One region of the Pantoea sp. X-Soil-TKNS-1207 genome, then DNA from elsewhere that is predicted to be linked to it. Evidence: predicted binding sites of a transcription regulator. Region 1 holds the regulator's gene; the other holds the start of a gene.
The links. Region 1 encodes LexA, which represses DNA repair genes until DNA is damaged. Its sites were predicted from a motif close to TNCTGTATGTACATACAGNA; they were not measured.
Positions count from the first base shown of each region.

Region 2: sulA (SOS-induced cell division inhibitor SulA) is a predicted target of LexA. The motif match lies at 9,769-9,788, and genes of this name have one in related genera.

Region 1 covers NZ_AP035958.1:352,264-368,340, forward strand. Annotated here, with positions in the region: gene AC6I8V_RS01530 (Na/Pi cotransporter family protein) at 1-991, opposite strand, end outside; gene AC6I8V_RS01535 (ABC transporter ATP-binding protein) at 1,101-2,093, opposite strand; gene AC6I8V_RS01540 (ABC transporter permease) at 2,096-2,881, opposite strand; gene AC6I8V_RS01545 (ABC transporter permease) at 2,892-3,737, opposite strand; gene AC6I8V_RS01550 (alkaline phosphatase family protein) at 3,734-4,546, opposite strand; gene AC6I8V_RS01555 (ABC transporter substrate-binding protein) at 4,557-5,618, opposite strand; gene AC6I8V_RS01560 (UTRA domain-containing protein) at 5,844-6,542, shown strand; gene psiE (phosphate-starvation-inducible protein PsiE) at 6,613-7,023, shown strand; gene AC6I8V_RS01570 (prolyl oligopeptidase family serine peptidase) at 7,066-9,102, opposite strand; gene ubiC (chorismate lyase) at 9,274-9,792, shown strand; gene ubiA (4-hydroxybenzoate octaprenyltransferase) at 9,816-10,682, shown strand; gene plsB (glycerol-3-phosphate 1-O-acyltransferase PlsB) at 10,762-13,185, opposite strand; gene AC6I8V_RS01590 (diacylglycerol kinase) at 13,312-13,680, shown strand; gene lexA (transcriptional repressor LexA) at 13,786-14,400, shown strand; gene dinF (MATE family efflux transporter DinF) at 14,508-15,839, shown strand; gene AC6I8V_RS01605 (CsbD family protein) at 15,997-16,077, shown strand, end outside.
Region 2 covers NZ_AP035958.1:1,533,147-1,549,223, forward strand. Annotated here, with positions in the region: gene AC6I8V_RS07005 (ABC transporter ATP-binding protein) at 1-741, shown strand, start outside; gene pqiA (membrane integrity-associated transporter subunit PqiA) at 759-2,042, shown strand; gene pqiB (intermembrane transport protein PqiB) at 2,014-3,657, shown strand; gene pqiC (membrane integrity-associated transporter subunit PqiC) at 3,654-4,220, shown strand; gene rmf (ribosome modulation factor) at 4,499-4,666, shown strand; gene fabA (bifunctional 3-hydroxydecanoyl-ACP dehydratase/trans-2-decenoyl-ACP isomerase) at 4,799-5,317, opposite strand; partial or broken gene AC6I8V_RS07035 (AAA family ATPase) at 5,385-7,246, opposite strand; gene matP (macrodomain Ter protein MatP) at 7,300-7,767, shown strand; gene ompA (porin OmpA) at 7,837-8,907, opposite strand; gene sulA (SOS-induced cell division inhibitor SulA) at 9,257-9,748, opposite strand; gene AC6I8V_RS07055 (TfoX/Sxy family DNA transformation protein) at 9,971-10,570, shown strand; gene yccS (YccS family putative transporter) at 10,595-12,733, opposite strand; gene AC6I8V_RS07065 (YccF domain-containing protein) at 12,743-13,186, opposite strand; gene helD (DNA helicase IV) at 13,309-15,363, shown strand; gene AC6I8V_RS07075 (methylglyoxal synthase) at 15,368-15,829, opposite strand; gene AC6I8V_RS07080 (YccT family protein) at 15,898-16,077, opposite strand, start outside.

The DNA of each region.
Region 1 (16,077 bases):
CCAGCGCGGGAGTGTCGAGCGCGCTGCTGTCGAGGTGCTTTGGTTTCAGGCGCGCGTCAATTTCAGCATCATCGCTGATCATCCGGCGGCACAGACGCGCCATCGGATCGGCGAAGGGCACCATCACCAGACAGCGAATCAGGTTGTAGAAAACGTGGAAGAAGATCACCATCTCTTCGTCATTAACCGGCAGCTTTTCCAGCAGATCGGCGACCAGATTGACCAGCGGCAGGATGGCGATACAGCCGATCAGTTTGAACAGCAGACTGCCGAGCGCCACGCGTTTCCCCGCGGCGTTCGATCCGCTGGCGTTGATCATCGCCAGCAGGCCACTGCCGAGGTTGGCGCCAATCACCAGACACAGCGCCACCTTGAAGGAGATCACCCCGGTGGCGGTGAGGGTGGCGGTAATCAGCACCGCCGCGAGGCTGGAGTAGCTGATGATGGCAAACACCGCCCCAATTAAGGCATCCAGCATGATATCGCCGGTCAGGGTGGAGAACAGCACCTGCACGCCAGCGGCCTGAGTGATGGGACGGGCGGCGGCGACAATCAGCTCCAGCGCCAGCAGGATCAGACCGAGGCCGATACTGGCGCGCCCCAGCTGACCGACGCGCGTCTGCTTGCGGCTCAGGAAAAACACCACGCCAAAGAAGATAAACAGCGGCGACAGCCAGGAGAGATCGAAGGTCAGGATACGCGCCATGATGGCGGTACCGACGTCAGCCCCCAGCACCACCACTAAGGCGGGCGTCAGGCTGACAAGGTTTTGCGCCACAAACGAAGTGACCAGCAGCGTGGTGGCGTTACTGCTCTGCACCAGCGCGGTAACGCCAATCCCGGCGAGAAACGCCATCGGTTTTTTTTCAACGCTGCGGCTGAGTACACGGCGTAAATCGGCCCCGTACACGCGCATGATCCCGGTACGAACGATATGGGTGCCCCACACCAGCAGGGCCACGGCAGACAGAAGATTTAGCAGGGTTAACACGTAAACAGGCTCCTCAACCGTCAGGCTTTAATCGCACAGAATGCCAGCCTGACGGAGAGCGCAACCTGTGAAGATTTCGCCGCGCTGCGTTGCCAATTTTTCCTGTAATTTAAGCTACCTGGCGCAGCGTCGACATCTCTAACTGTAGCCCAATCTGCATCCCGGCGGGATGCAAATCTGCCACGCTTCGGTTGAGAACATCGACCGAAAGCTCAACATTGTGCGCCAGCACACGATAGCGGATCACGTTGCCCAGCAGGCTATGGCTGAGGATGGTGGCCGCAATGCCCGCTGCGGGCGCGCAGATCAGAATCGATTCCGGGCGAATTGCCACCTGGCCGCTGAAGGCCTGGCCGGTCAGCTGGGTGGCCTGCTCGGCGCTCAGCAGATTGTAGTTGCCGATAAAGCCTGCGGCAAACAGGTCGGCGGGCTGGGTATATAGCGCCTCGGCATTGCCGTTCTGCACAATTTTTCCACGATTCATCAATACGATACGGTCCGACAGCGTCAGCGCTTCTTCCTGATCGTGGGTGACGAAAATGGTGGTGAGCTTTAGCTCCTGCTGGATATTGCGGATCTGCTCGCGCAGATGGCGACGAATGCGCGCATCGAGCGCCGACAGCGGTTCATCCAGCAGCAGCAGGCGCGGACGCGTCACCAGCGAACGGGCCAGCGCCACGCGCTGACACTGCCCGCCGGACAGCTGATGCGGATAGCGACGGGCGAAATCGGTCAGCTCCACCAGCGCCAATGCTTCCATCACCCGTTTCTGGATCTCGCTGGCAGCCAGCTTCTGCATCTTCAGGCCAAAGGCGACATTCTTCTCCACCGTCATATTCGGGAACAGCGCGTAGCTCTGGAACACCATGCCGATGGTGCGCTTCTGCGGCGGCAGCGGCACGATATCCTGGCCCTGCAACAGAATCTGCCCGCTATCGACCGAGGTCAGTCCGGCGATGCAGCGCAGCAGCGTCGATTTACCGCAGCCGCTCGGGCCGAGCAGGGTGACGAACTCGCCTTCGTCGGCGCTGAAATCAATATTTTCGAAGATGGCGGTCGGGCCATAGCTTTTGTTCAGCTGTTTGACGTTCAGGTAACTCATGATCAGCCTCGTTCAGGATTGAGGGCGTTCGCCAGCCAGGTGACCAGCAGGACGACAACAAAATAGGAGATCACCAGCGCGCTGGTGAAATGGCCGCTGCCGTTACGCATGTTGTAGAGGTAAACCTGCAAGGTTTCATAGCGGGTGCCGACCAGCAGGTTAGCGAATACAAACTCACCTATCAGGAAAGAGAAGGAGAGCAGCACAGCAATAAACACCCCTTTGCGCAGATTTGGCAGCACCACAAACAGTGCCGCCTGCCAGGTGCTGGCGCCGAGCAGGTGCGCGGCATCAATCAACTCTTTCAGGTTGATGGCCTGCATATTGTTGGCGATGGCGCGATAGATAAACGGCAGCGCGATGGTGAAGTAACAGCCCACCAGAATCCACGGCGTGCCGGTCAGCATCAGCGGTGACGAGGAGTAAAGCTGCAACAATCCCACCGACGATACCACCGGCGGCACGGCAAACGGCATCAGGATCAGCACGTTCATCACCGCATCCAGCTTCGGGAAATAGTAAGCGATCACAAACATCGCAGGCAGGACCAGCACTAAGGAGAACAGCAGCGCGCCGAAGCAAATCAGCAGCGAGTGGCCCAGCGCGGTCAGGAAGCGGCTGTCGCTCCACAGTTCAAAGAACCATTTCAGGGTGTAGCCCTGCGGCAGAATGGTGTCGCTCCACTCGGAGGAGAGCGCATATAACAGGGTCGCCAGCAGCGGGGCTGCCAGAATGATCAGCAGCAGCCAGACAATCAGGCGATGGTAGAGTTTTTCTACGCGAGACATGGGCAGCTCCTCAGGACGGTTTGGCGTTGAGATAACTGCGGCGCACCAGATACTGCTGCACCACGGTAATCAGCGCCATCAGCAGCACCAGCAACATCGCCAGCGCGCCGCCGGTGTTCGGATCGAGCGAGATATCGCCCGACACCAGCGCGGCAATACGCACCGGCACCACGTTAAAGTTACCGGTGGTGAGTGCATAAATGGTGGCGTAAGCGCCGAGGGCATTCGCCAGCAGAATCACAAAGGTGCCGAGCAGCGCCGGGAACAGAATCGGCAGCCCGATATGCCACCAGTAGCGCCAGCGGCTGGCGCCCAGCAGCGCGGCGGATTCCTGCCAGTCCTGACGCAGCCCGTCAAAGGCGGGATAGAGCAGCAGAATGCCAAGCGGGATCTGGAACCAGGTGTAAACCAGCACCATGCCGTCGCGTGAAAACAGTTTGAAGGTATCGAGCAGGGCATAATGGCGCAGCAGCAGCGTCAGACAGCCATTCAGGCCAAGCAGAATGACAAACGCAAACGCCAGCGGCACGCCGGCGAAGTTGCTGGTCATATTGGTAAACGACATCATAAAACGCTGAAAACGTCCGCTGCCGAGCTGATGCAGCGAATAACCGGCCACCAGCGCGATCAGCAGACCATAAATGCTCGACCAGATAGAGATATCCAGCGACAGGCGAAACGCCTGCAAATAGAACGGCGAGGTCAGGATATCGGTGTAATTATCCACTCCCCAGGCTTCATTGATGTCGCTCCAGAAGCTGTTGATGGCGATCCACAGTAAGGGGGCGAACTGAAACGCCACCCAGAACAGGGCAAACGGCAGCAACAGTAGCAGCGCGAGGCCTTTACCCTTCATGGACGCGGCTCCGCCAGCAGACCGCGGCACACCGGTTTATCATGCTCAACGCCCAGCAGGGTGCAGACAATGCCGCACAGCTCGGTCTGCTGTGGTTCCAGCTCCGGCTGTTTTGAGAAGCCTTCACCAAACACAAACAGCGGCACCTGGGTCTCTTCCGGCAGAATTCCGCCGTGCGAGCGGTCATCGTTCATACCGTGGTCGGCGGTGACAATCACCTGATAACCCGCGGCCAGCCAGCCCGGCATCCAGTGCGACAGATAGCCATCGGCCATGCGCGCCCGGTTGCGGTACTGCGGCGATGACAGGCTGTGTTTGTGTCCGGCATCATCGATATTCATCGGATGAATTAGCAGAAAATCAGGATCGTGGCGTAAACGCAGGCTTTCCGCGTCTTCAAACAGGTGGGAATCCGGGTAGCCGTCGTCCCAGTAAAAGTGCCCGTACTGAATGGGCAGGTCAGGCGCGACCGTATGCCGGTCGCGCGCTGCGTTGAAGGGGGTCTGATTGTACAGCTCACTCACCCAGTGGTAGGCCGCGGCAGCGGTGGTTAAACCGGCGGCGCGCGCATAGTGGAAAATGCTGCGTTCTTTACTCAAACGGCTGACGCCGTTGTGAATAATGCCGCTGCGCACCGGCGGGATGCCGGTGAGAATGCATTCATACAGCGGGCGCGACAGCGACGGTAGCTCGCAGGTCAGGGTGTAATATTGGCCGTTGCCCTGTGCGCATTCGGCAAACAGATAACCCATCGCATGTTGCGCCACCTGATTGCTTAACCCATCCAGTACCACCAGGATTGTTTTCATCCCCTTCTCCTTACTGCTGCATATTGATGATCACGTTCTCCTGCCACAGACGCGGCAGCATTTTTGAGGTTTTGTCCCAGGCGGCCTGGTCTTTGATCGGACGGGCATGTTTGTACTCAGATTCCGGCAGCAGTTTGGCCTGCACGTCAGCTGGCAGCGTTAGATATTTGGCGCGAATCGGACGCGCATAGCCTTTCGCCAGGTTAGTCTGACCGGCATCAGAGAAGATGTATTCACGCGCCAGTTTGGCGGCGTTCGGGTGTTTGGCGTATTTGTTGATGATGGTGCTGTAGCCCGAGGTCACGGAGCCATCAGACGGGATCACCACTTCATAGCGGCTTTTGTCGATCTGGTCGCGATAGTTCAGACCGTTGAAGTCCCACACTACGGCAACCTGGATTTCGCCTTTTTCGATGTTGGCAATTACCGGATCGGTCACGCCCAGACGACCCTGTTTCGCCAGGTCGGCAAAGAAGCTCAGCGCCGGTTTCATGTTCTTCTCATCACCGCCCATGGCATAGTTGGCGGCCAGCACGCCGTTGGCAGCCTGAGCAGCCACGCCGACGTCACCGATAGTGACCACATACTTACCTTTCTTCAGATCGGCCCAGCTGTGCGGGATATCTTTCACCTGCTGTTTGTCGACCAGGAAGGCGATGGTGCCGGTATAGGCCAGCATCCAGTTACCTTCTTTATCTTTCGCCCAATCCGGAACCTGATCCCAGTGGGTGGGTTTGTACGGCTGTGCCAGACCTTTCGCCACGGCAACCGGGCCAAAAGCGGCGCCCACATCACCGATATCGGCGCTGGCGTTCTCTTTCTCCGCTGCAAACTTCGCCAGCTCCTGCGCCGAGGACATATCGGTATCGCTGTGCTTCAGGCCATATTTGCTGCTGATATCGTTCCAGGTATCTTTCCAGTTAGCCCAGCTATCTGGCATACCGACGCTGTTGATTTGACCTTCGCTGCGCGCGGCTTTTTCCAGCGCGGCGAGATCGTTGTCGGCAGCCTGCGCGGCGGGCAGCGCAAGCAAAACGGCACTGGCTACTACAGAGGCGATTAACGCTTTCATCTCAGTTGCTCCCGGTGTAAGTTGAGGGACATCTTGGTCTAGTCCAGCAAGAACCGAGCCAATGTAGCCTTTGCATATGAAGGTTTTATGACTGCGGCGGGAAAATGTGGAGTGACAAGCAGATCCACATGGGATGCAGCGACGCGGTAATGCCAGGCATAGCTTGTCACCTGACTGTCATCGAACTGTCATAGTGCAGCTTCGCCCCAAAATGAGGCTTTAAAGATGTTGTCGAAAACGGCGGACGTAATCGCAGCCGCGCTGCACAGTCGTATTGATGCAGGGGAGTTCGCCAGCGGGCGCTTACCGGCTGAACGTAGCCTGAGCGAACAATATTCCACCACGCGCATTACCCTGCGTGAAGCGCTGGGATTACTGGAGGCGCAGGGGGTTATCTACCGTGAACTGCGGCGCGGCTGGTTTGTGGCACCGCCACGGCTGGTGTATAACCCGCTGCATCACAGCCATTTCCACGCCATGGCGGCGCAGCAGGGCCGCGTTGCCAGCACCGAGGTGATTGAAGCGCGCAAGGTGCCGGTGCAGCAGTCGGTGGCGCAGCAGCTCCAGCTGGCCGAAGGGGATGATGTCTATTTGATTCGCCGTTTGCGCCGCATTGATGGTCGCGCGGTGTTATATGTGGAGCACTACCTGAATCCCCATTATTTTCCCGGCCTGCTCGAAGAGGATCTCACCCGTTCTCTGACCGATCTCTACGACCAGCGCTACGGCATTCGTTACGGCGGCGCACGTTTTACCATTCTGCCCGCCCCCTTACCGGCGGTGGCGGCACCGGCGCTCAACGTTGCCAGCGGAACGCCAGGGCTGCTGATCACCCGTACCAATCGGGATCAACACAAACGGGTCATCGACTGCGACTGTGAATACTGGCGCTACGACGCGCTGTGCGTGGATGTTGATGTTTGAGCATATTGTGATTTCGATCACACTATCGCATGATAGCGCCAGAGATAACTCGTTTTAACAGGCGCAAAAAATGACAACAAAATCAGCGGCCGGGCAACTGATTGCCAGGGTTCTGCAATGGGTACTGAATATTGGATTGGTGACCCTGGCGATCATTCTGGTGGTGTTTCTGGGTAAAGAAACTATCCATCTGGCCAATGTGCTGTTCAGCACCGGCGAACAGGCATCGTCATATCTGCTGATCGAAGGGATTGTGATCTACTTTCTCTATTTCGAATTTATCGCGCTGATCGTGAAGTATTTCCAGTCGGGCTATCACTTTCCGCTGCGCTATTTCGTCTACATCGGCATTACCGCGATTATCCGCCTGATTATCGTCGATCATAAAAACCCGTTCGATACGCTGTGCTACTCGGCGGCGATCCTGATTCTGGTGGTGACGCTGTGGCTGGCGAACAGCAACCGGCTGAAGCGTGAATAAAACCAATGCGTAGCGGCGCAAGTTATCGCGCCGCTACAAACTTCATTTAGCCCGCAACGTCTGCCACAAAAACTCCTCTACCATCGCGGCATAAAACGCGGTCTGACGATGCTCCGGCGCGCTGCCATGACCGGCTTCGGTCTCTTCATACAACCAGACGTTTTCATGCCCCTGCTGCTGCATCCGCGCCATCATTTTGCGCGCGTGCGCCGGGCTGACGCGATCGTCCTGGGTGCCGGTGGTGAACAGGGTCGGCGGGTAGGTTTTGTCTGCCTGTACCTTGTCGAGCGGCGAATAGTTTTTAAGCCACTGCCACTCTTCGGCATCCTCGGGATCGCCATATTCAGCCATCCAGGACGCGCCAGCCAGCCAGCGATGATAGTTCGCCATATCCAGCAGCGGCACTTCACACACCAGCGCGCCGAAGTGGTCGGGATAGTCAGTCAGCATATTGCCAATCAATAATCCCCCGTTGCTGCCGCCGCGGGCCGCCAGACGAGCCGGGCAGGTGACGTTACGCGTGACGAGGTCAGCCGCCACGGCGGCAAAATCTTCATAGGCACGATGGCGATGCTCTTTTAACGCCGCCTGATGCCACGCCGGACCATACTCGCCGCCGCCGCGAATGTTAGCCAGCACGTAGACCCCGCCTTTTTGCAGCCAGGTGACGCCTTTCGCGCCGAGATAGGAGGGCGTCAGCGATACTTCAAATCCGCCGTAACCATACAGCAGGGTTGGGTGATCGCCGCTCAGCGTCAGCCCTTTGGCGGAGACCTGGAAGTAGGGGATGCGCGTGCCGTCCTTTGACAGCGCAAAATGCTGCGTCACCTCGAACCCACTGGCGTCGAAGCAGGAAGGGGCTTGTTTGGCGTCAACCCGCGTGTGCCGATCAAAGTCGCCATAGCTCAGACGTGAGGATTGCAGGAAGCCGTGGCTGACGACGCCATATCGGTTGGTCTCGTCATCCAGGCCGAAGACGGAAATGTTGGTGGCGTTGGGCAATGCCATCTCTTCCACCCGCTGCCACTCTCCCTCTGCCACTTTCAGGATTGCTACGGTCTCAACCACATCGTGAATCTGATTGAGGATCAGATAATCGCGCGTCGAGTCATAGCCCTGCAACGTGGTGTGCTTATCCGGCGTGAACAGGGTGGTGAAGTTGCGCTGGCCCTGCTGAAAATCGTCAAAATTGATGGCCAGCAACGCGCCGGAGGGATGGCGCTGATCCGCCACCTGCCACGGGCTGTTCAGGGTGACGAGCAGCCATTGCTGGAAAAAGCCCGGCGAGGCATCGTCCGGGATGGCAATCGCGGCGAGCTGGCCCTGTTCCGTCAACACCCAGGTGTGGCTGTGATAAAAATCCAGCGTGCGCTGCACCAGCTCCTTCTCAAAGCCGGGCGTAGTGTCGCGCCACGCTGAAACCGAAAGATCGCTGGCTTCACCGGCATAGATCAGGGTTGCGTCTTCGGGGGCGGTACCGCGCTGCCAGCGGCTGACGCAGCGGGGATAGCCGGAGGTGGTGAGCGTGTCACCGCCCGCATCGTGCGCCAGCAGCAGGGTATTTTCATCGGCCCAGCTGACCCGGCTTTTGCTTTCGGGCAGGAAAAAACCGTCGCGGATAAATGTTTTGCTGACCAGATCAAATTCGCGAATTTCGCAGGCATCGCCGCCGGTCGACAGGTACACGAGGGCGCGGGTATAGGAGGGATACAGCAGGCGCGCGCCGTGGTAGCTCCAGTTGGCGTCCTCCTCCTGATTCAGCTGATCCATATCCAGCACGGTTTCCCAGACAGGATGCGCCGTCAGGTATGAGGTTTCCGAGGTGCGCCGCCAGATGCCGCGCGGATGGTGTTCGTCCTGCCAGAAGTTATAAAGGGTATCGCGATAATGCGTCACCCACGGAATATTCGACTGGTCATTTAACGCCTGTAAAATCGTCTGCTGCGCCTGCTGAAAACGTGTTCCCTGGGCAAATTTTGCGGTGGTGCGGCTATTTTGTTGGGCGACCCACGCCAGCGCGCGATCACCCTGGGGCTGTTCCAGTTCGCTTAACAGGTCCTGATTGGGTGGTTGTGTCATGACGCATCCTTCTTTCATCCTCATCGTTCAGCCATAGTGGCGTGATCGGCAAAGCGAAGGAAAGCAGTTTTGCGCGGATTTCAGCGACAAATCATTTTCCGCATCGCGCGATGATTCGCGCAACGGCGAGGGTACGGTACACTGGGGCACTTTTTATTTGTGGAGGTTTTTATGTCTCAGGATGCGCTGGCGCAATTGCGCGCGCTACGCTGGCTGCCTGCCTCTTCCTCGCTGCTTTCCGCCCCCCTGCTGGACTGGCTGATGGAGGAAGACTCGATGACGCGGCGCTTTGAGCAGCATTGTCAGCAGGTCACCGTCCAGCCGCTACGCGAGGGTTTTATCGATGCCTGTGAGCTGACGGATGAAGGCGAATTGCTGCCCGCTGATGAGCGCTTCTGGCTACGGGAAATTGTTTTGTGCGGTGATGATGTGCCCTGGCTGGTGGGACGCACGCTGGTGCCGGAAAGCACCCTGAATGGCCCGGAGCTGATGCTCCAGCAGCTGGGCACCCGACCGCTCGGACGTTATCTGTTTGCCTCTTCGACCCTGAGCCGCGATTTTATCGACCCCGGTCAGGTGGATGATTTATGGGGGCGTCGCTCCCGCTTACGGCTCTCCGGCAAACCGCTGCTGTTAACGGAACTGTTTTTACCTGCATCACCGCTGTATCGTTCGCTGGATCAAGGATAAGGATTGTGCAAAAGACCCTACCAATGAATAAATTGCAGGCTTACAGCCGCCTGATGCGCATTGATAAGCCGATTGGCACGCTGCTGCTGCTGTGGCCCACCTTATGGGCGCTGTGGCTGTCTGGCATGACCATTCCGCCGCTGTCGGTGCTGCTGGTGTTTGTGCTGGGGGTGATTGTGATGCGCGCCGCAGGTTGCGTGATCAATGACTATGCCGACCGCAAAGTCGATGGGCATGTAAAACGCACGGCAGCCCGTCCGCTGGCCAGCGGGCTGGTGACGGAGAAAGAGGCGAAGCTGCTGTTTGTCGGTCTGGCTCTGCTGGCTTTCCTGCTGGTGCTGACCATGAATCGTATGACGATTATGCTGTCGGTGGTCGGTCTGGCGCTGGCCTGGGTTTATCCGTTTATGAAGCGCTACACCCATCTGCCGCAGGTGGTGCTGGGGGCCGCATTTGGCTGGGCGATTCCGATGGGTTGGGCGGCAGTTAGTGAGTCCTTACCTCTGGTTTGCTGGCTGGTGTTCTTCGCGAACCTGTGCTGGACCGTGGCCTACGATACCCAGTATGCAATGGTGGATCGTGATGATGATTTGCGGATTGGCGTGAAGTCGACGGCGATTCTGTTTGGTCGTTATGACAAGCTGATTATCGGTTTGCTGCAACTGGCCACGCTGGGGCTGATGGCGCTGGTGGGGATGATGCTGAATCTGAATGGCGCGTTTTACTGGTCGTTGCTGCTGGCGGCGGGACTGTTTGTACATCAGCAGAAACTGATTGCGCAGCGCGAGCGCGATGCCTGCTTCCGCGCGTTCCTCAACAACAACTACGTTGGGCTGGTGCTGTTTCTCGGCATCCTGCTGAATACGCTGCCGTTTATTGGGCTGATGTAGTCCACAGGCATACAGGCCGAACAGGAAACAAAAAAGCCGCCACCGGTTAACCGATGACGGCTTTTTTTATGGGGGCGCGTTAATCGTGTGCGACGGCGCTCTCAATGGTCAGACGCACATCGCTGGTGACCAGCTCCGCCAGCATCTGCCACATGATTTGCGTGCGTTCCACATCCGCATCGTCTCTGTCGCTGATGTAGCCTTCATCACGCAGCGTCAGCACCAGCGAAGTGAACACCGCCTTATCGAAGAACTCCGGGGCGTTGATGCCGTGCAACACCGACAGACGCTGCGCCAGCGTGCGGCTCTCTTTCTCCAGCGTGCCACGGTTGATGGTTGGCTTGGCACTGAGGATGGAGAAGGTAATGGCAAAACGCTGGAGCGTTTCACGGATACCTGCCGCCAGCAGTTGCAGCGTACGATAGCGGGCCGGACTCATCTTCAACTGACCATCCTGCATGGTAACCAGACCCTGACGCGCCATCTCGGCACACAACGCCTGCAACACCGCCGGTAGCTGATCGGTGCTCCAGCGCAGGAACAATTCGCTTTTCAGCATCGGGTAAACCAGGCTCACCTGGCGCAGCAACTCAGCCTCACTGATTTCACGGTGCTGCTGCACGATGGCGGCAATCAGCGACGGCATTACCAGCATATGCTGAATGTTGTTGCGGTAGTACGTCATCAGCACCGCCTGCTCGCGCGGCAGGATGATGATGTCGCCGATATTGTCCTGCTCGGTCTCAAACTTGTTCATGCCCATGGCGTGATCAAGCAGCGCCTCGGCGCTCATATTCGGCACTGTCGCTTCAGGAGAATAGGGCACATTACGCAGCAGCTGGGTGTAGCACTCCAATTGCTCAATCAGTTGTTCGCGGGTAAGCGAACGCTGACGGGAGGCCAGCAGGGCGGTCACGCACAGGTTCATGGCGTTCGCGGCACCGGCTTCGTTAATGCGTACCATCAGACGGCTGGCGATATCATTTACCGTCGGCGTCATCCACGCCGGACGCAGCGGTTCGATCGGATCGATCGCGTCACGCCATTCCGGTACGTGTTTGTTCAGGTAGTTCACCAGCGACAGCGGTTCGCCGAAGTTCACGTAACCCTGGCCCAGATTGCGCAGCTTACGCAGCCCCTGCACCATCTGCATGAAACTCTCTTTCTCTTTCGCCGCACCGCGCAGTTCTTTGGCGTAGGTACCCACTTCCATCACATGTTCGTAGCCAATGTAAATCGGTACGAAGGTGATTGGACGGGTACCGCCGCGTAGCATGGCCTGCAACGTCATCGACAGGGTGCCGGTTTTCGGGTCCAGCAAACGGCCGGTACGGGAACGTCCCCCTTCCACGAAGTACTCAACCGAGTAGCCACGCGTAAACAGCTCGCCCAGATATTCACGGAAAACCGTGGAGTAGAGCTTGTTGCCTTTGAAGGTACGGCGAATAAAGAAGGCACCCAGACGACGGAAAATCGGACCGGCAGGCCAGAAGTTCAGGTTGATACCAGCAGCAATGTGCGGCGGCACCAGTCCCTGATGGTAGAGCACGTAGGAGAGCAGCAGATAATCCATATGGCTGCGATGGCAGGGCACGTAGACAATCTCGTGACCATCCTGAGCCAGCTGGCGCACGCGTTCACCGCCATTGACGTTGATGCCCTGATAGAGGCGGCTCCACATCCAGCCCATGACGCGGTCGGTGACGCGGATGGCTTCATAGGAGAAGTCGGCCGCAATCTCTTCCATCATTTCAACGGCGTTCTGCTGTGCTTTCTCGTGCGAAATCTTTTTGCTGCGGGCTTCATCTTCCACAACTTTTTCAATCGCTTTGGATTGCAGCAGCTTGTTGAACAGATCCTGACGGGCTGGCAAACGTGGGCCGACCGCCGCCAGACGCTGACGCGCAAAGTGAATGCGTGCAACGCGTGCCAGTTTCTGAGCAATTGACTTATCGGTACCGTGCTCGGTGGCCATCTCGCGCAGCGAAACCGTTGGCGAGAAACGCACAAAGCTGTCGCGACCATGCCAGAGAATGGCGAAGAACTTCTGCACGCCATTGAGAATCCGCAGGTGAGGCGTTGATTCTCCCTGGATTTCTCGCCCTGGCGCACGGCCAAACATAATCGAGACCGGCAGCATCTGGACATCCAGCTCTGGATTGCTGCGATGCAGATCGAGGTAATCGTGAAAGAGCTTCACCGACTCCAGATTGGGCACGAAGTATGGGAAAACGCGCGGGCCATCATGGATAAACACATGGCGTGGCAGCAATGCCCCGTCAACTTCCAGCGGCGCGAGCGGATCGGGCAGATGCAGCTTCAGGCACTGCGTGCGCAGCGTGAGCAGATCGGCCTTGGAATCGTAAGGCAGCACATACATAATCGGCCGCGTCGAATCCAGCCCATGTTCGGACACCGGATCGGCGGGAATGACCTTACTCTTTACCAAAATGGAGAGTGGTAAATTCAATAATTTATAATAAAGTTTACGCCAACCTGACATAGACAACTTAAAGCCTCTTGTTAGCAAAGCGCGGCAAGCATACCAGAAAGTGCCGCGAAGATCTGTGGCTGTGCCATTACCGGCTGCCCAGACATTGACGTCAAAACGAGCAAAGGGTTCAACGACATGGCAAATAACGTCACCGGTATTCAAAGGATAGTGAAAGCTGCCGGTTATTCCTGGCAGGGATTACGTGCCGCCTGGCAACATGAGGCCGCATTTCGCCAGGAAGCGATCGCCGCACTGGTGGCGATTGTGGTGGCGTGTTGGCTGGATGTTGATGCCGTATCCCGCGTATTAATGATCGGTTCGGTTGTGCTGGTGATCATTATTGAGATCCTGAACAGCGCCATCGAAGCGGTGGTTGACCGCATTGGTCAGGAACGCCATCCGCTGGCCGGTCGTGCTAAGGATATGGGATCGGCCGCAGTGTTACTGGCTATCTTACTGGCTCTGTTTGTCTGGATCGCGCTGCTTTGGTCACATTTGCGATAAGGCTTCCGAATTCATCAACCCGCTGATTTTTCCCTCAGTTTTGGTTTCCATTTCGCCAATACCTGTATATACTCACAGCGACTGTATAAACAACCAGGGGGCGGGATGAAAGCGTTAACCAGCAGGCAGCAACAGGTCTATGACCTGATTCGCGACCATATCAACCAGACGGGCATGCCGCCAACGCGTGCGGAAATTGCTGCGCAACTGGGCTTCCGCTCACCTAATGCGGCCGAAGAACACCTGAAAGCGCTGGCGCGCAAAGGCGTTATCGAAATCGTCTCCGGTGCTTCGCGCGGTATTCGTTTATTAATGGAAGAGGAAGTCAGCGAAGGTTTGCCGCTGATCGGCCGTGTCGCCGCCGGTGAACCCCTGCTGGCGCAGGAACACATCGAAGCGCATTACCAGGTGGATGCCAACCTCTTCAAACCCACCGCAGATTTCCTGCTGCGCGTCAGCGGCATGTCGATGAAAGATATCGGCATCATGGATGGCGATCTGCTGGCGGTACACAAGACTCAGGAAGTGCGTAACGGCCAGGTTGTCGTGGCGCGCATCGATGACGAAGTGACGGTGAAACGCTGGAAAAAGCAGGGTGCTATCGTGCATCTGCTGCCGGAAAACAGCGACTTCCAGCCGATCGTTGTCGATACCCGTGAGCAGTCACTGACTGTTGAAGGTCTGGCCGTGGGCATCGTGCGCAACGGCGAGTGGCTCTGATCGTATCGATTCCCCCCGCTGCGGTAGCGCATCTGCGCTGCCGTAGTCTGATGTTCTTATCCTCTTCAATCTGACAGACGTATCACAGCAGAAACCGGGACGGGCTGATGCAGCTGTTTTCCTCCTCTGACAAAACACTCTGGCGGCTGGCGTTGCCGATGATCCTCTCCAATATCACGGTGCCGTTACTCGGCGTGGTGGATACGGCGGTGATTGGCCATCTCGACAGTCCTGTCTATCTCGGCGGCGTAGCGGTTGGCACCACGGCAACCAGCTTTATTTTTATGCTGCTGCTGTTTCTGCGCATGAGCACCACCGGTCTTACCGCCCAGGCGTTTGGCGCCAGTGATAAAACGGCGCTGGCGCGAGCGCTGACGCAGCCGTTATTAATTGCTCTGGTGGCGGGCGTGCTGTTCATCGCATTGCGTACGCCCGTCAGCAACCTGGCGGCGGCGCTGATGGGCGGCAGCGTTGCTGTCCAGCAGCAGGCGCAACTGTTTATTCAGATCCGCTGGCTTAGCGCGCCCGCCACGCTGGCAAACCTGGTGATTCTTGGCTGGTTGCTGGGCGTGCAGTATGCGCGCGCCCCTGTGGTGCTGCTGGTGGTGGGCAATCTGGTCAATATTCTGCTGGATCTGGCGTTTGTCCTCGGGCTGCACTGGGGCGTAGCTGGGGCGGCTGCCGCCACGGCGCTGGCTGAATACGTCTCCCTTGCTGTCGGGCTGTGGATGGTGGCGCGCGTATTGAAGCTGCGTGGCATCGATTTTTCCCTGCTGAGGAACAGCTGGCGCGGCGATGTGGCCCGCCTGTTCCGCCTGAACCGCGATATCATGCTGCGCTCATTTCTGCTGCAAATCTGTTTTGCTTCGCTGACGATACTCGGCGCGCGTATAGGACCGGATGTGGTGGCGGTTAACGCGGTGCTGCTGATGTTTCTTACCTTCACAGCCTACGCGCTGGATGGCTTCGCCTATGCGGTTGAAGCCTGTTCTGGTGAGGCGGTTGGCGCGCAGGATCGCAGCAGGCTGCTGCTAATCTGGCATGCCGCCTGCCGTCAGGCAGGGGTGGTGGCGCTGCTGTTCGCTTTAATTTATGCGCTGTTTGGCGCGCAAATCGTCGGGTTGCTGACCTCGCTGGAAGCGCTGCGCGAGATGGCCGATCGTTATCTGCTGTGGCAAGTGGTGATGCCGTTAATGGGCGTGTGGTGCTATTTGCTGGATGGCATGTTTATCGGTGCGACGCGCGGGCGGGAGATGCGTAACAGCATGGCGCTGGCGGCGCTGGGTTATGGCCTGTCGCTGCTGACGCTGCCATGGTTGGGAAATCATGGTTTGTGGCTGGCGGTGACGGTATTTCTCGCTTTACGTGGGCTAACGCTGTGGCTGGTGTGGCGCCGGCACTGGCGTCACGACAGCTGGTTTGCCTCCAGCCAACTCTGATGCTATGGATACAGAATAGTCTGTAAGATGCTACCAAACCTCCAATGACTACTATAATTATCCTTAACGGCGCAAATGAGTAGCGCGTTATATGGGTTTTTACCTGCAAGTATTGGGTATTACACCAATATCCCTCAGGATGACATGGAGAATGGTTATGAATAAAGACGAAACGAGCGGCAACTGGAAACAATTCAAAGGGAAAGTGAAGGAAAAATGGGGCAAGCTGACGGATGAT
Region 2 (16,077 bases), 1.2 Mb from region 1:
GCAGAACTCGATCCCGATCGCACCGTGATGGATAACCTGGCGGAAGGTAAGCAGGAAGTGATGGTGAACGGCAAGCCGCGCCATGTGCTGGGCTATTTACAGGACTTCCTGTTCCATCCAAAACGCGCCATGACGCCGGTGCGCGCCCTGTCCGGCGGTGAGCGTAACCGTCTGCTGCTGGCGCGTCTGTTCCTCAAGCCCAGCAACCTGATGATCCTCGATGAACCAACCAACGACCTCGATGTGGAAACGCTGGAGCTGCTGGAAGAGTTGATTGATGGCTATCAGGGCACGGTGCTGCTGGTTAGCCATGATCGTCAGTTCGTCGATAACACCGTGACCGAATGCTGGATCTTCGAAGGCAACGGTGAAATCGGTACCTTTGTTGGTGGTTATCATGATGCGCAGCAGCAGCGCGCCGCTTATAAACAGCAAAAGGCGGCACCGGCAGCGAAATCATCCGCTGCGGCAAAACCCGCCGAGAAAAATGATGCCACCAAACGTGCGGCGGGCAAACTAAGCTATAACCTGGCGCGTGAGCTGGAGCAGCTGCCGCAGCAACTGGAGCAGCTGGAAGCGCGCATTGGCGAGTTGCAGGCGAAGATGAGCCACCCGGACTTTTTCAGCCAGCCGCATGATCAAACGCAGCCGGTGCTGGATGCTCTGGCGAAAACCGAGCAGGAGCTGGAGACGGCCTTTGAACGCTGGGAAGAACTGGAAGCGCTGAAAAACGGTGCTTAATACTGAAGGAAACCGGCATGTGTGCAGCGGATGATGCGCAGTCGTGGATCTTGTGTCCACAGTGCGATTTAACGGTAAAACTGCCAGCAGTGCCGGTCGGCAGCCGGGCGCGTTGCCCGCGCTGTCATACAACATTGACCGCCAACTGGCACGAACCGCGTAAACGTCCCACCGGGTATGCACTCGCTGCCCTGTTTATGTTGGTGCTGGCCAATTTATTCCCTTTCATCAATATGCATGTCGCCGGTCTGAGCAGCGAAATATCGCTGCTGGAGATCCCGAATGTGATGGTGCGCGAGGATTACGGCAGCCTCGCGACGCTGTTCATGCTGTTCGTCCAGGGCATCCCTGCATTCTGCATGGTTACCATTATTTTGCTGGTCAACCGCGCCAAAATGCCGCACCCGTTGAAGCTATGGCTGGCGCGCATTCTGTTTCAGCTGCGGAACTGGGGGATGGCGGAAATCTTTATGGCGGGCGTGCTGGTTAGCTTCGTCAAATTGATGGCCTACGGGGAGATTGGGCTGGGCAGCAGTTTCTGGGCCTGGTGTCTGTTCTGCCTGCTGCAACTGCGGGCGTTTCAGTGCGTCGATCGTCGCTGGGTATGGCAGCGTATTGCGCCATTGCCCGCGCTTCCCCATGCGCCACAGGCAGGCATTAGCGGTTTGCAGCAGGGGATGCGCCGTTGTCCATGCTGTACCGCGATCATGCCGGTCGATCGCGTTGTCTGTAGCCGTTGTGGGGTGGTCGCTCATGCGCGGCGACGTCACAGTATGCAGTGGACGCTGGCGCTGCTCGTCACCTCCATCATGCTGTATATCCCGTCCAACATTATGCCGATCATGGTGACGGAGACCTTAGGCACGCAGTATCCCTCCAACATCATGGCCGGGGTGATTTTGTTGTGGAGCGATGGCTCCTGGCCGGTCGCGCTGGTGATTTTTATCGCCAGTATTATGGTGCCCTCGCTGAAAATGCTGGCGATTGGCTGGCTGTGCTGGGATGCCAGCGGACGCGGGCAGCGTGACAGTCAGAAGATGCATCTGATTTATGAGGTGGTGGAGTTTGTTGGTCGCTGGTCAATGATCGATGTGTTTGTTATCGCCGTTCTCTCTGCGCTGGTGCGTATGGGGCGGCTGATGAGTGTTTACCCGGCGCCAGGCGCGCTGCTGTTTGCCATGGTGGTGATTCTCACCATGTTTGCAGCGCTGGCTTTTGATCCGCGTCTGACCTGGGATCGTGTACGGAAAACCGAACGTAAGGAGCCGCGTCTTGACGGACAACCATCACGGGATTGCTAACGTCGACCAGATTAAACGCTGGTCGCCAGTCTGGATTGTACCCATCGTCACGCTGTTAATCGGCGGATGGATCCTGTTTTATCACTTCAGCCATCAGGGGCCGGAAGTCACCCTCATCACCGAAAATGCCGAAGGTATTGAAGCGGGCAAAACCACCATCAAAAGCCGTAGCGTGGATGTCGGCGTGGTGGAAAGCGCGGTACTGACCGACGATCTGCACCATGTGGAGATCAAGGCCCGGCTCAATGCCGGCATGGAAAAACTGTTGCACGGCGATAGCGCCTTCTGGGTCGTCAAACCGCAGATCGGCCGTGAGGGCGTAACGGGCCTCAGTACCTTGTTGTCGGGTGCCTATATCGAATTGCAGCCGGGTACCAAGGGTGACCAGCCGGAAAATTATCAGCTGCTGGACGCGCCGCCACTGGCGCCGCCCGATGCGAAAGGTATCCGTATTACGCTCGACAGTAAAAAATCCGGGCAGCTTAATCCGGGAGATCCGGTGCTGTTTCGTGGTTATCGCGTCGGTTCGGTGGAGACCAGTACCTTCGATACCGATAAACGCATGATGACCTATCAACTGTTTATTGCCGCGCCCTATGATCGGCTGGTGACCACCAACGTGCGCTTCTGGAAGGACAGCGGCATCGCGGTGGATATGTCCTCGTCCGGGATGCGGGTGGAAATGGGATCGCTCACGACGCTGTTCAGTGGCGGTGTCAGTTTCGATATTCCTGATGGTTGGGAACTGGGGCAGGCGGCGCAGAACAAAGCGGATTATCACCTGTTTGACGACCAGCGTAGTATCCAGGATTCGCTGTACACCAACCATATTGATTTCCTGATGTTCTTCACTGACTCGATTCGCGGTTTGCAGGCGGGTGCGCCAGTGGAGTTCCGCGGTATCCGTCTGGGCACCGTCGCGCAGGTCCCCTATATGATCCCGGGTGTTAATCAGGCGCTGGATAACGATTATCGTGTGCCGGTGCTGATTCGCATTGAACCGGATCGTTTCCTCAGTCGCCTTGGCGGAGATTTCAACCTTGAGCAGCATTTAGAGGACGGTAAAAAACGCGGTCTGCGCGCCACGCTGAAAACCGGCAATCTGCTCTCCGGGGCACTGTATATCGACCTGGATTTCTACGATAACGCCGCCGCGTATCAGGGACCGAATAAGGTCGCGGGCATTGAAGTGATCCCAACGGTCAGCGGTGGTCTGAGCCAGATTCAGCAGAAACTGCTGGCGGCGCTCGACAAGATCAACAACCTGCCTCTGAACCCGATGATCAACCAGGCGACCGGTACGCTGAGAGAGAGCCAGCGGACGTTGCAGCAGTTGCAGAAAACGCTGAACAATCTCAATCAGATTACCGCCAGCCCGGCGATGAAGACGCTGCCGGCCGATATGCAGCAGACGCTGCGCGAACTGAATCGCAGCATGAAAGGGCTGCAACCGGGATCGCCAGCCTATAACAAGCTGGTGGGCGATATGCAGCGACTCGATCAGGTACTGCGTGAATTGCAGCCGGTATTGAAGACCCTGAACAGCAAGAGCAACGCGCTGGTGTTTGAGGCGAAACCGGGTGAGGATCCACAGCCAAAGAGGGCGAAACAGTGAAAAAAGGGCTGATGATTGGGGCGATGCTGCTGCTGGCAGGATGCAGCAGCAAGATTGATACCACCTACTATCAGCTGCCAGCGGGCGCCACTATGGCGCCTGTCAGCAGCGATGCCAGCAGCGCGCAGCCGATGCTGTGGGTGCAGCAGGTCAGCGTGCCGGATTATCTGGCGGGCAATGGCCTGGTGTATCAGACCAGCGACGTGAAATACGTAATTGCCGCTAATAATCTTTGGGCCAGTCCGCTCGACCAGCAATTGCAGCAAACGCTGGTCAGCAACCTGAGCCGTGCGCTGCCAGGCCGTCTGGTATCGGGTTCACCCCTTGGGGAGACGCACGATACGCTGACCGTCAACGTCACCGGTTTTCAGGGCCGCTATGATGGTAAAGCGATCGTCAGCGGTGAATGGGTGCTGCAACATCAAGGAAAACTTATCAAACATGGCTTTAATCTGACGCTGCCGCAGCAGGAAGATGGCTATGATGCGCTGGTCCGAACCCTGGCGCTCGGCTGGCAGCAGGTCGCTCAGAAAATAGCCGATGGTGCGATCGCCTCAAATTAAGATTTGTTCGAAGCTTATGCTAAGTCCCTGATTTGTCATTATGGATGACAAAAAAATCAGGGGCTTTTTTTTTCGGCTTATCAGCCAGATAAGCGATTTTTCTGAATCTTTACCTCATTCTGTGATGGCGGTTTCAGGTCATTTTTATGACATTGGCGTGAATTTTGCGCATTGACCTTTTCGTCGCAAGGCGTTAGAACGTTAGAGTGGTTGAACATTAATTCGCCACTCTATCTTTCCACCAGATTCCACCAGACCTGAAATGAGGGAAACGAGGTATGAAGAGACAGAAACGAGACCGCCTGGAACGAGCACATTCACGTGGCTATCAGGCCGGCATTACGGGACGCTCAAAAGAGATTTGCCCGTATCAAATGATCGACGCACGGTCTCACTGGTTGGGAGGTTGGCGACAAGCCATGGAGGACAGGTCGGCGGTGGCGTAAGCCCGCCGGATGTCTATCGATAAGGAACAAACCTCCGCATTATGCGGAGGTTTTCGTTTTACCCGTCATAACTTTCTCCCCGGTCACTCACTGATGTAAGCTCCCAGGGACGCACGTCAGGGTAAAGGAGGATCAGAACGCGGTGGTGTCTTTGAACAGACCCACTTTCAGGTCAGTTGCCGAGTAAATCAGGTTACCGTCAACAAACACTTCGCCGTCAGCCACGCCCATCACCAGTTTGCGGTTGATGACGCGTTTAAAGTGAATTTTATAGGTCACTTTTTTCGCGACCGGCAGTACCTGACCGGTAAATTTCACTTCGCCCACGCCCAGCGCGCGGCCTTTACCTTCTGCACCCAGCCAGCCCAGATAGAAGCCAACCAGCTGCCACATGGCGTCCAGACCCAGACAGCCTGGCATTACCGGGTCGCCGATGAAGTGGCAGTCAAAGAACCACAGGTCAGGGCGGATATCCAGTTCGGCTTCCACGAAGCCTTTGTCGTATTTACCGCCGTCTTCGGTCATTTTGACCACGCGGTCCATCATCAACATATTGCCTGATGGAAGCGGCGGTCCGTTTTCGCCGAACAGTTCACCGCGACCTGAGGCAACCAGGTCTTCTTTGCTATAGGATTCGCGTTTATCTACCATGTTCTCAATAAGCCTTCTTTTAGTGAAGCCCGAATATTAGCGAACAGTTGTACGCCGGGCAATGCTATCAGCTGTGGTTAAACCAGTTAAGCCAGCGTAATGGCCACGGGCGCTGACGCGTTTCCTGTTGATTCAGCTGAGTGATGCGATCCTGGATGGTGCGCAGCAGTGAATCACCGCTTTCGCTTTGCCATGCCACGCCGGTCAGTAACGGCAGCGCTTCGTCGACACGCTCAATGGCCCAGATATGGAACTGGCCCTGCTGCACCGCCGCAACGACCTCCGCATTCAGACTCAGATGACGCACGTTACTGGCGGGAAGAATCACGCCCTGCTGGCCCGTCAGGCCGCGTTCATTACAGATGCTGAAGAAGCCTTCAATTTTCTCATTGAGGCCGCCAACCGGCTGTACATTGCCAAACTGATCCACCGAACCGGTGACCGCGATTTGCTGATTCAGCGGCTGGTTAGCCAGGGCGCTAATCAGGGCGCACAACTCAGCCAGCGAGGCACTGTCGCCATCGACTTCGGAGTAGGATTGTTCAAACACCAGCGAAGCAGAGAAGGGCAGCTGTTGTTCCAGCTCCAGCTCAGAAATCAGGTAGGCCTGCATGATCATCATGCCTTTCGCATGAATATTGCCGCCCAGTTCCGCCTTGCGTTCAACGTCAGTGAATTCGCCATCGCCAGGGTGCACCACGCAGGTAATACGTGATGGTTCGCCCCACGGACGTGGGTGGCCGGGAAATTCAATCACCGACAGACCATTAATCTGACCGACCACTTCGCCTTCAGTCTCAATCATGATCTGGTTTAGCAGAATTTCATCACGCATGCGATCGGCGAGGAAACTTTCACGCCACTGACGCGCTTCCAGCGCATCTTTCAGCGCTTCAGCATTGAGTGAGTCACCGTGCAATGCCGCTTCCTGCAACTGGCGACGCAGCCAGCGCGGGCACAGTGGCAACGTGTCCTGATCGCCGGTGGTGCGCACAGCTTCATTAATCAGTGGCAGCCAGAAATCTTCTTCGGGGTCTGACAAGCCTGCCTGACGCGCCTGAGTCAGCGTCCACTGGCACCAGGCCGTCATCTCATCTTCGTCGAGGATCTGCAGGTTCTCTTCAAACTCGCTGTACAGCGCCATCTCATGCGCTTCCGGGTCCAGCGCCTGGAAATCAGCCAGCGCATCGCGTTCGCCGCACAGGATCAGACGCAGCTGCAACGGCAGCGCAGGGATGGCTACCGGCAATGGCTGGCGTTCATCCTGCGAGTACCACTCAAAACGGCCCTGCTCGATGCATTTTTTCAGGCGCAGCCACATCAGGGGTTGCGCCAGCAGCGTGTTGACGCTGAGGATCAGGGTGCCGCCGTTGGCGCGATGCAGCAAACCTGGTTCCGGCTGGACACGATCTTTATACTGACGGACACAGCCGAATAGCTGCTCGAATTCGATCCAGTCGGCGTAATGTACGCCGCCCTGGCTGGTGAAGGGGCGGTTGCTGTCGGTTGGCGGCAACAGGCTGACGTTGTCACCCATCACCAGGTAATCACCGCCAAACAGGGCTTCAGCGTCAGGCTGAAAACGTTGTGCGGCGCTGGCAACCCAGGCGAGGTAGTCGCTGTTTTCCTGACTGCGTAATAGCAGCAGTGGGAAACCCTGTTGTTGATGATGCAAATGCGCCAGCGCATTCAGCAGACGCGGCTGAACCGCGGCTAGACTATCGCTATCTTCCAGTGAGACGTTTGAGAAAATGGATTGGTAGCGGGTGCTATCCGGCTGCAGGGCTTGCCACGTAAGTTGAGAGCTGGTCAAAATATTCCATTCGTCAGATTCGGGAAAAGCGCGATTATACAGGAATCAACCGGGTTAAGCACTGCGGAGTTCCGGCCCGAATTGTGATGGCCGCAACATGTTTTTCCTTGCTGCATCCAGGAAAAAAGCTGTTATTCTTAGTTTGTTACGTGATCACGATGAGATTCCGATGAAATACCAGCAACTCGAAAATCTTGAAAGTGGATGGAAGTGGAAATACCTGGTGAAAAAGCATCGGGAGGGTGAACTGATCACTCGTCATCTTGAACTGAGTGCCGCCCAGGTTGCGGTAGACGCGCTATTGATGATGGAAAATAGCCCGGTTGAGGTTAACGAGTGGATTGCTCAGCATATCCATCCGGATCTGGAAAACCGTCTGAAGCAGACCATTCGTGCACGTCGTAAACGCCATTTTAATGCTGAGCATCAGCATACCCGGAAGAAATCTATCGACCTGGAATATCTGGTGTGGCAACGTCTGGCTGGGTTAGCGCAGCGCCGTAATAGCACGCTTTCTGAGACCATCGTGCAGCTGATTGAAGATGCCGAACGTAAAGAGAAGTATGCCAGCCAGATGTCGACGCTGAAGCAGGATCTGCAGGCGATTCTCGGCAAGGGTGAAACGGATAGCGAATAATTCTCGCTTTACTGACAATCAGGTATAAAAAAAACCCCGCCTGAGCGGGGTTTTTTACTGCGTGAAAACTTAAGCCTGCGGCTGAGTTACCACGTCTTTAACACCTTTCACGTCGATTTCAACGCGACGGTCCGGCGCCAGGCAGTCGATCAGGGCATTGCGGCCTTTCACGCTGTCACAGGTGTTGCCAGTAACCGGGTTAGATTTGCCCATGCCACGTGCGGAGATTTTGTTAGCCGGGATACCTTTAGATACCAGGTAGTCGACAACAGACTGAGCACGTTTCTCAGACAGTTTCTGGTTGTACTGCTCTGAACCGATACGGTCGGTGAAGCCCAGGACTACAGCAGAACCGTCTTTCGGATCCATTGAGCTCAGCTGGCTGTACAGCTGATCCAGAGCCTGCTGGCCTTCTGGCTTCAGGGTCGCTTTGTTGAAGTTGAACAGGACGTCAGACTTCAGGGTGAAACGCTTGGTTTCAACAACCGGAGCCGGTGCCGGAGCTGGAGCAACAACTGGTGCAGCAGCTTCATCCTGACCGAAACGGTAAGAAACGCCGACGCTCAGCATGCTGTTGTCAGGGCGCGCGCCAACGGTGCCTGCGTCGCCGATGTTGTTAACCCACTGATAGTCCAGGCGAGTTGCCCAGTTTTTGGTCAGTGCATATTCAACACCAACAGCAGCCAGCGGAGAAACGCCGGTGTCGTGGTCGCTGATACGGCCGGTGGTCGGGTTAGTCTGAGTGGAATCAGCACGCCATACCATGCCGCCCAGACGGGTGTACACGTCCAGATCGTCAGTAATCGGGTAGCTCAGTTTAGCAGCCAGCTGAACGCCTTGTGCTTTGAATGCGCCGTTAGTTACGGTGCCTTTGTAAGGCATACGGCCCAGCCAGTCGTAGCCCAGCTCGAAGCCCAGGTACGGGTTAGCCTGGTAGCCCAGGAAAGCGCCTGCGCCAAGCTGATCCTGATGAGTCGGACCATTGTTGTTCTCATAATCGTTACCGTAGTAACCTTTATCGTGGTACTGAGACCAACCCAGCTTAGCACCGGTATACCAGGTGTTATCTTTAGGAGCGGCCTGCGCTACGGTAGCGAAGCCAGCCAGTGCCACTGCAATTGCGATAGCTGTCTTTTTCATTTTGCGCCTCGTTATCATCCAAATAGGCAATGAGCAAAAATAGTTTGCTCTTGGTTTAATCCTTCGCCGGGTCAAAATGCTCGCTTATGACTCTACCGAAAAAACGGAGGTTATTGAGCACCCTGGCGAGGTAAAGTCTACAACGAGATTGGAAAGTTACAAGTATGATGTGAGGCCAGGCGATAAAAAAACAGGGGTTTATACACACATTTTAACAATTGACATGGCATAATCTTCGCGATCAGAAATGAAAAAAGTGGCTAAGCCATTGTCTAAGCTGGCTGGACAAGAATCAGTGGCTTAGCGTCAACTTCTGAGAAACGAGGTGCAAGAAAAATCCTAATTTTACTTAATGAAACAAATCTGAGGGAATTTTTGACGCTAATCGTTGTCTGGACAAAACCCCATCCTGTCCTTGTGGACGCATCACCAGACCCAGCGCATCACCTTCGATCGCAGCCTGTTTCAGTTCCCAGCGCTCTTCATCGTTCAGTTCGTAAGGAATCCACGCCAGAACCACACTGTAATTACCAGTGCGCAGCGCTTTGACCATACTTTCCACCGTGCTGTAACGCTCGCTCTCCGTGATATGCATACTCTTTTCCAGCGGCAATCCTGACTGCTGCATCCAGTGACGATTCAGCTTGTGCGCGGGAGTTAACCACAGCTGCCAGCGTGATTGCAGGCTCAACTGCTTCAATACCGGCAGCAGCATAAGCTGCATCATGCCAGGTTGTTCGCTGTAATGCAGCTCAGTAATGCCACCTAAAGAAGGTTGCGCTACATCTGAAGTCGCAAAACGATGAGAACGGTCAGCGGTGCCAGAGAATTGAGTACGCATAATTTAATCACTCAGTAATGAACTGTATGAATATACAGTAATGGCTTCCTGGATAAAGATCAACCTCAATTTCTGAAAACACCTCGCAAATTCTGCACATTTTTTCGCCGCACAGCATTTATTCATTGAACAGCCAGATCGTTTTTCATATCTTCTAACCTGATGAATACATGGATATTTATTAGGATGTTTCTGGTAAAAGGACTTCAGGAAGGTGTCAGGATGAAAAAGTATCACCCGGTTGTTGAGCAAACAAAATTGCAGCTGTCAGCGCTAGGTAAAATCGAATCCCGCACGCAGTTTGGTGGTTACACACTGGCGGTGGAGAAGGTGGTTTTTGCGTTAATTAATGAAGATGCGCTTTACCTGCGCGCCTGTGAAGCTGTCGCTGATTATGCGGCGCTTTGTCCCATGGAGCCGCTGATTTACCACAAGCGCGGCATCCCGGTTACCCTGAGTTACTTCAAAGTCGATATGCAACTCTGGCAGGAGCCGGAACAGTTAATCCTACTGTCGGCCAGCGCATTACGCACGGCGCGCGATGAGCTGAAGACAAAATATATCTCATTGCGTCTCAAAGACTTGCCCAATCTGAGTATGCGCATGGAAATGCTGCTGCATAAGGCGGGTATCTGCTCGGTAAAGCATTTGTGTGAAATTGGCGCGAAGCAGAGCTGGCTGAAACTGCGCCTGGTGAATAAACACATCGGCCTGAAAACATTGCTGGCACTGCAGGGCGCAATTTCGGGGCATCATGAGGCGGCGCTGCCGAGGGAGGTCAGAGCTGAACTCTGCGCGTGGTATCAAAAAACGCTCCGCTGACCAGCAGCAGAGCGTTGATGGGTTTTAGCCTGTCGCAAGGATACGGCGTAGACGTGCAATTTCCGGCAGCAGTGAGATCAATAACCCCAACTGCTGCAACACCAGCGGCGCCTGCGTTTCCGGGCTGGTTTTCATTTCCGACAGGCGCTGCATCAGCGCCTGCTGCATGTGTGTCGCCTGGCTATCGCTGACACGCTCAATCTGCAATACGTCTTCAACGAAGCACACCGCATCATCGAGCAGGGCCAGTAGCGCGGTGTCATCCAGCCTGACGCGATGGGCGCCCAATGCTGAGATATAACTGAGAAAAGAGTGATTAAGGCACAACAGCCTGAACGCGTTCTCCCGTAATGGCTGCTGGTAGTGAACTTCGCTGCTCATATTGGAAACGACCGAAGCCAGTTCAGCATCCGCATTATGGGCATCACGTCGCGCCACACGGTACGCCAGCCGATTATCCTTGCCCTGGTGATATTGCTCCATAATCGCATCAAGATAGCGGCAGTTAGCATTCAGCGTGCGATCGGCTACGGTTGGCAACTGACGGAAACGCCAGTCCGGCCAGACAAAGGCGACGGCCAGCCACGCCAGACCGCAGCCCAGCAAGGTATCGACCACGCGCGGCAGCGCCACTTCAAAGCCTTCACCGAGCAGATTGAAGCACAGCAACACCAGCAGGGTAATGAACAGCGTTGCCTGGGCGTACTGGATCTGCCGGAAGGCGAAAAACAGCACCCCGCTAAGCACAATCAGAATCAGTTGCCCTTCGATTGAAGGCACCAGCCACAGCACCGGCAGGCCGATGGCAATCCCCGCCAGCGTACCGCCGATACGCAGCGCCAGACGCCGCCGGGTGGCGTTATAGTTCGGCTGACATACAAACAGGCTGGTGAGCAGAATCCAGTATCCGCGATGCACACCAGTGATCTGAATAAATCCATAGCCAACGCACAACACCAGCGACATGCGCACCGCATGACGGAATAACGCCGAGGAAGGCGTGAGATGACGGCTGATGCGCAGACGAATATCAGCCCAACCGCTCAGCCCTTCGCTGGAAAGATTGTCGTCACTGGAGGCGGCGGGTTGCGCCAGCATCTGTTCGGATTCAATGGATGCCAGCTGGGCATCCATGGCGCGCAAATTGCGCAGCAGCCAGAACAGCGCGCGGATATTGGCTTCCTCCGGCGCACTTTGTTGCAGGCGGGTCAGCGCCGTTTCCAGCCGCTCAAACACGCGTTCAAAGTGGGGATCATGATGCCAAGGCTGACGTAATAATATTGTCTCTGCCAGCTGACGACAGGCGTGTGCCTGCATGTTCAATAAACGCTGGAAACGGAACAGCACTTCGTTGTAACGCCAGTCATCGCGTAATTGATGATATTGCAGATGTGACGAACTGGCGCGCTCATGGATATCCTGCGCGACAAAATAGTAATGCAGGCTGCGCCGCGTACTGCGCGAACCCCGGTCGCCGCGCAGACGGCTCTGGATGGTGCTTTTTGTGAGGTTAAGCTGGGCCACCAGCTGGCTGTTGACCATGGCGGTGGCAATCAGCGCGGCGTCATCCTGCTCGCCGCCATCGGGATCGAACAGGCTGGCTTTGGCATCAAGGTAACGCGCCAGTTGCGAAAAACTGGCCGCCAGCTGCTCCTGCACCGGGCGCACCGGAAATATCAGGTGGCCGATTAAGGTCAGCAGGTTGTACCACAAAGCGCCAATCAACAGCAGCGACGGCTGCATCCACCATTGCAGGAACAGACCGCTGCCCAACATGGTGTAGACCGCAATCAGCAGGGCGCCGAAGGCAATGGTAGCGTAGCGTTGCCCCAGTGCGCCCAGCAGAATAAATCCCCAGGTTGAGAGGGCCAGACCGGCGATAAATGCCCAGGGATGCGGGAACAGCAACTCGACGGACACCGAGGCGATACAGAAACAAATCAGCGTAATCAGCAGATTCCGCAGGCGTCCGGTCCAGCGATCGTCGAGATCGGCCAGCGCTGCGGCAACCACCCCCAGCGTCAGCGGAATGGTCCACTCAATTTTCTGTAGCCACCAGGGCACGGCGGCACAGCCTGCCAGTGCGAAAAAGATGCGCAGTAAATAGCGCAGGCTGCTGTTGAACAGATAACGCCGCCAGCCCGGCAAAGCCTCATGCATCATGGCTTAGCCTCAGTAACGGCGGCGGGCATTCGCTTCCCGCGCGGCCTGCGCTTCTTCCACCGAAACCACACGGCGGCCGACCGGCCACAGGGCAATGGCGGCAATTTTGAAATTGGCGATGCCAACCGGTATGCCGATGATGGTGAGGCACTGCACAATTCCGGCAGAAATATGCATCAGACACAGCCACCAGCCGAAAAACACCAGCCAGAACAGGTTGAGGAAAGTGCCGCCAGCGTTCAGAACCGGGCTTTTGCTATCCGGGCGCAGCACGTCCACATGCACCGCTTCATTGCCAAACGGCAGCAGAGAGAGTTTAGTAATTTCCCAGCAGGAGCGCGTTAACGGCAGCGTGAAAATAAGTACGATGCTGACCAGCGTCGCCAGTAGCCAGCTGAGGGTGGTAAAAAAGCCGCCCAATACAAAGTTGAGAATGTTGAGCACGGTGCGCATAACACGATTTTCCTTTTGCAATCCGCAATATGTGCCGCCAAGTTTAGCCTGTTTTAAGGCTGGAGCGCCAAGGGTCTGGCAGGTAAACTGCGCGATAATCTATTCCTGAAGACGGTGCGGACATGGAACTGAAAGCAACATCAATGGGTAAACGTCTGGCACAGCACCCCTATAATCGCGTGCGCCTGCTGGCGGCAGGGGTGGAAGTTAGCGGCGATCGCCACGAATATCTCATTCCCTTCAACCAGTTATTGGATATTGCCTGTAAACGCGGCCTGGTATGGGGCGAGCTGGAATTTTTGCTGCCGGAAGAAAAAGTGGTGCGGCTGCACGGCACGGAATGGCAGGAGACGCAGCGCTTTTTTCATTATCTGCAACAGGCCTGGCAGCAGTGGAGCCAGGAGATGAGCGTGGTGTGCGCTGAGGTGTTAACCGCGTTGCAGCAGGAAATCTTCGCCTTTACCCAACAGGATCGCTGGCTCAAACGCAGCGAGCTGAGCGCGGTGAAAGAGAACATCACCCGTCAGTTTTCCGCCTTGCCGCTCCCCACATCCCGCCTCGAACAGTTCGATAATTGTCGTGAACTGTGGCAATTCTGCCAGCAATGGCTGGAACAGGGTGACGCCGCCATTCGCCAGCGCAATCGCACATGGACGACAAAAATCCTGGCGGAATATCAGGAATTTTTCTCCACGGTGGAAACCACGCCGCTTAATCCCTCGCAGTGTGAAGCGGTGGTCAACGGTGAGGATGCGCTACTGGTGCTGGCAGGTGCGGGTAGTGGCAAAACCTCGGTGCTGGTGGCGCGTGCCGGCTGGTTGCTGAAGCGCAAACTGGCGCAGCCGGAACAGATTTTGCTGCTGGCGTTTGGTCGTCAGGCGGCGGAAGAGATGAACGAACGCATCCAGCAGCGGCTCGGTGAGAGCGCGATTCAGGCGCGTACCTTCCATGCGCTGGCGCTGCATATTATTCGCGAAGGCAGCAATAAACAGCCCGCCATCAGCAAACTGGAGAGCGATAGCAAAGCGCGTCGGCAGCTGTTGATTGATACCTGGCGCGAACAGTGCAACAGCAAAAAAGCGCAGGCCAGCGGCTGGCGTCAATGGTTGCAGGAGGAGCTGGAGTGGGAGGTTGCCGAAGGGCCATTCTGGCAGGATGACAAACTGGCGCAGCGCCTGGCCTCGCGGCTGGAACGCTGGCTGGGACTGATGCGGATGCACGGCGGAGCCCAGGCGGCGATGATTGCCGATGTACCGGAAGATCAGCGCGATCAGTTTAGTAAACGCGTTAAGTTGATGGCGCCGATTCTGAAAGCATGGAAAACCGCGCTGAAAGAGGAAGGGGCGGTGGATTTCTCCGGCCTGATCCATCAGGCGATCGCCATCCTGGAAAAAGGACGTTTTATCAGTCCGTGGAAGCATATTCTGGTGGATGAGTTTCAGGACATTTCACCGCAGCGTGCGGCGCTGCTGACTGCGCTACGTCAGCAAAACAAACGGACTGCGCTGTTTGCCGTCGGCGACGACTGGCAGGCCATTTATCGCTTCAGCGGCGCGGAGATGAGCCTGACCACCGCCTTCCATCACTATTTCGGTGAAGGCGACCGCTGCGTACTCGATACCACCTATCGTTTTAACGATCGCATCGGTGAGATTGCCAATCGCTTTGTTCAGCAAAACCCGCATCAGCTGCGTAAGCCGCTGAATAGTCTGACCAAAGGGAATAAGAAATCGGTGACTCTGCTGCCGCAGGAGCAGCTGGAGCCGTTGCTCGATAAGCTGAGTGGCTATGTGAAGCCGGATGAGCGCGTGTTGCTGCTGGCGCGTTACCACCATTTGCGACCAGCGTTACTGGATAAAGCCAAAACCCGCTGGCCAAAGTTGCGGCTGGATTTTATGACCATTCACGCCAGTAAAGGGCAGCAGGCGGATTTTGTCATTATTCTCGGTCTGCATGAGGGGCGGGATGGTTTTCCCGCTGCGGCGCGTGAATCGATTATGGAGCAGGGATTGTTGCCGCAGCCGGAAGACTTCCCGGATGCCGAAGAACGTCGACTGGCCTATGTGGCGCTGACGCGGGCGCGTCAGCAGGTATGGCTGTTATTCGATAAGGATCGGCCTTCCGTGTTCGTCGATCACTTCCGCGACCTCGGCGTAGCGCAGAGCCGGAAGGCCTGAGACATCACGATTTCAGACGTTCCGCCAGATAACGCGGATAATCCGGGATCTGAATCTCGACTTCTCTTGCAAACAGCGGCGACTGAATCAGGAAATCTGCGGTGGAGCGGTTGGTGGCCACCGGGATATTCCACACCGTTGCCAGACGCAGCAGCGCCTTAACGTCCGGGTCATGCGGAACCGCGTTCAGCGGGTCCCAGAAGAAAAACAGCACGTCAATTTTGCCTTCCGAAATCAGCGCACCGACCTGCTGATCGCCGCCCAGCGGGCCGCTCAGCATGGCGTTCACATCCAGACCGGTATGACGGTTGATCAGATTACCGGTGGTGCCGGTGGCGTAGAGTACATGGGAGGCGAGCGCGGGTTGGTTCTTCTGTACCCAGTCCAGCAACGAGGCTTTGCAGTGATCGTGGGCGACAAGGGCGATATGTTTTTGCATCTTTAGGGTACGAACGGTCTGCTCCATAGGGCTTCCTGATTCTTCTCGGGCATTGTTAGTTAATGCACGAGTTTACCCCTGGCGTTTCATTCCTATCAACTTGCGCGTAAGGTTTTCATCCAGCTAAGAAAACGCAGGCGGGTGGCGGCATCAAAACGCTGAAACCAGCGTTGCAGCGAGGGCAGGTCACTGACTTCCTGCCAGGCGAAGTCGGCATCGATCTGGGCGTCCGGTACGCTGGCGGCCTGCACCGCGAATCGCGGCACGGAGGCGGC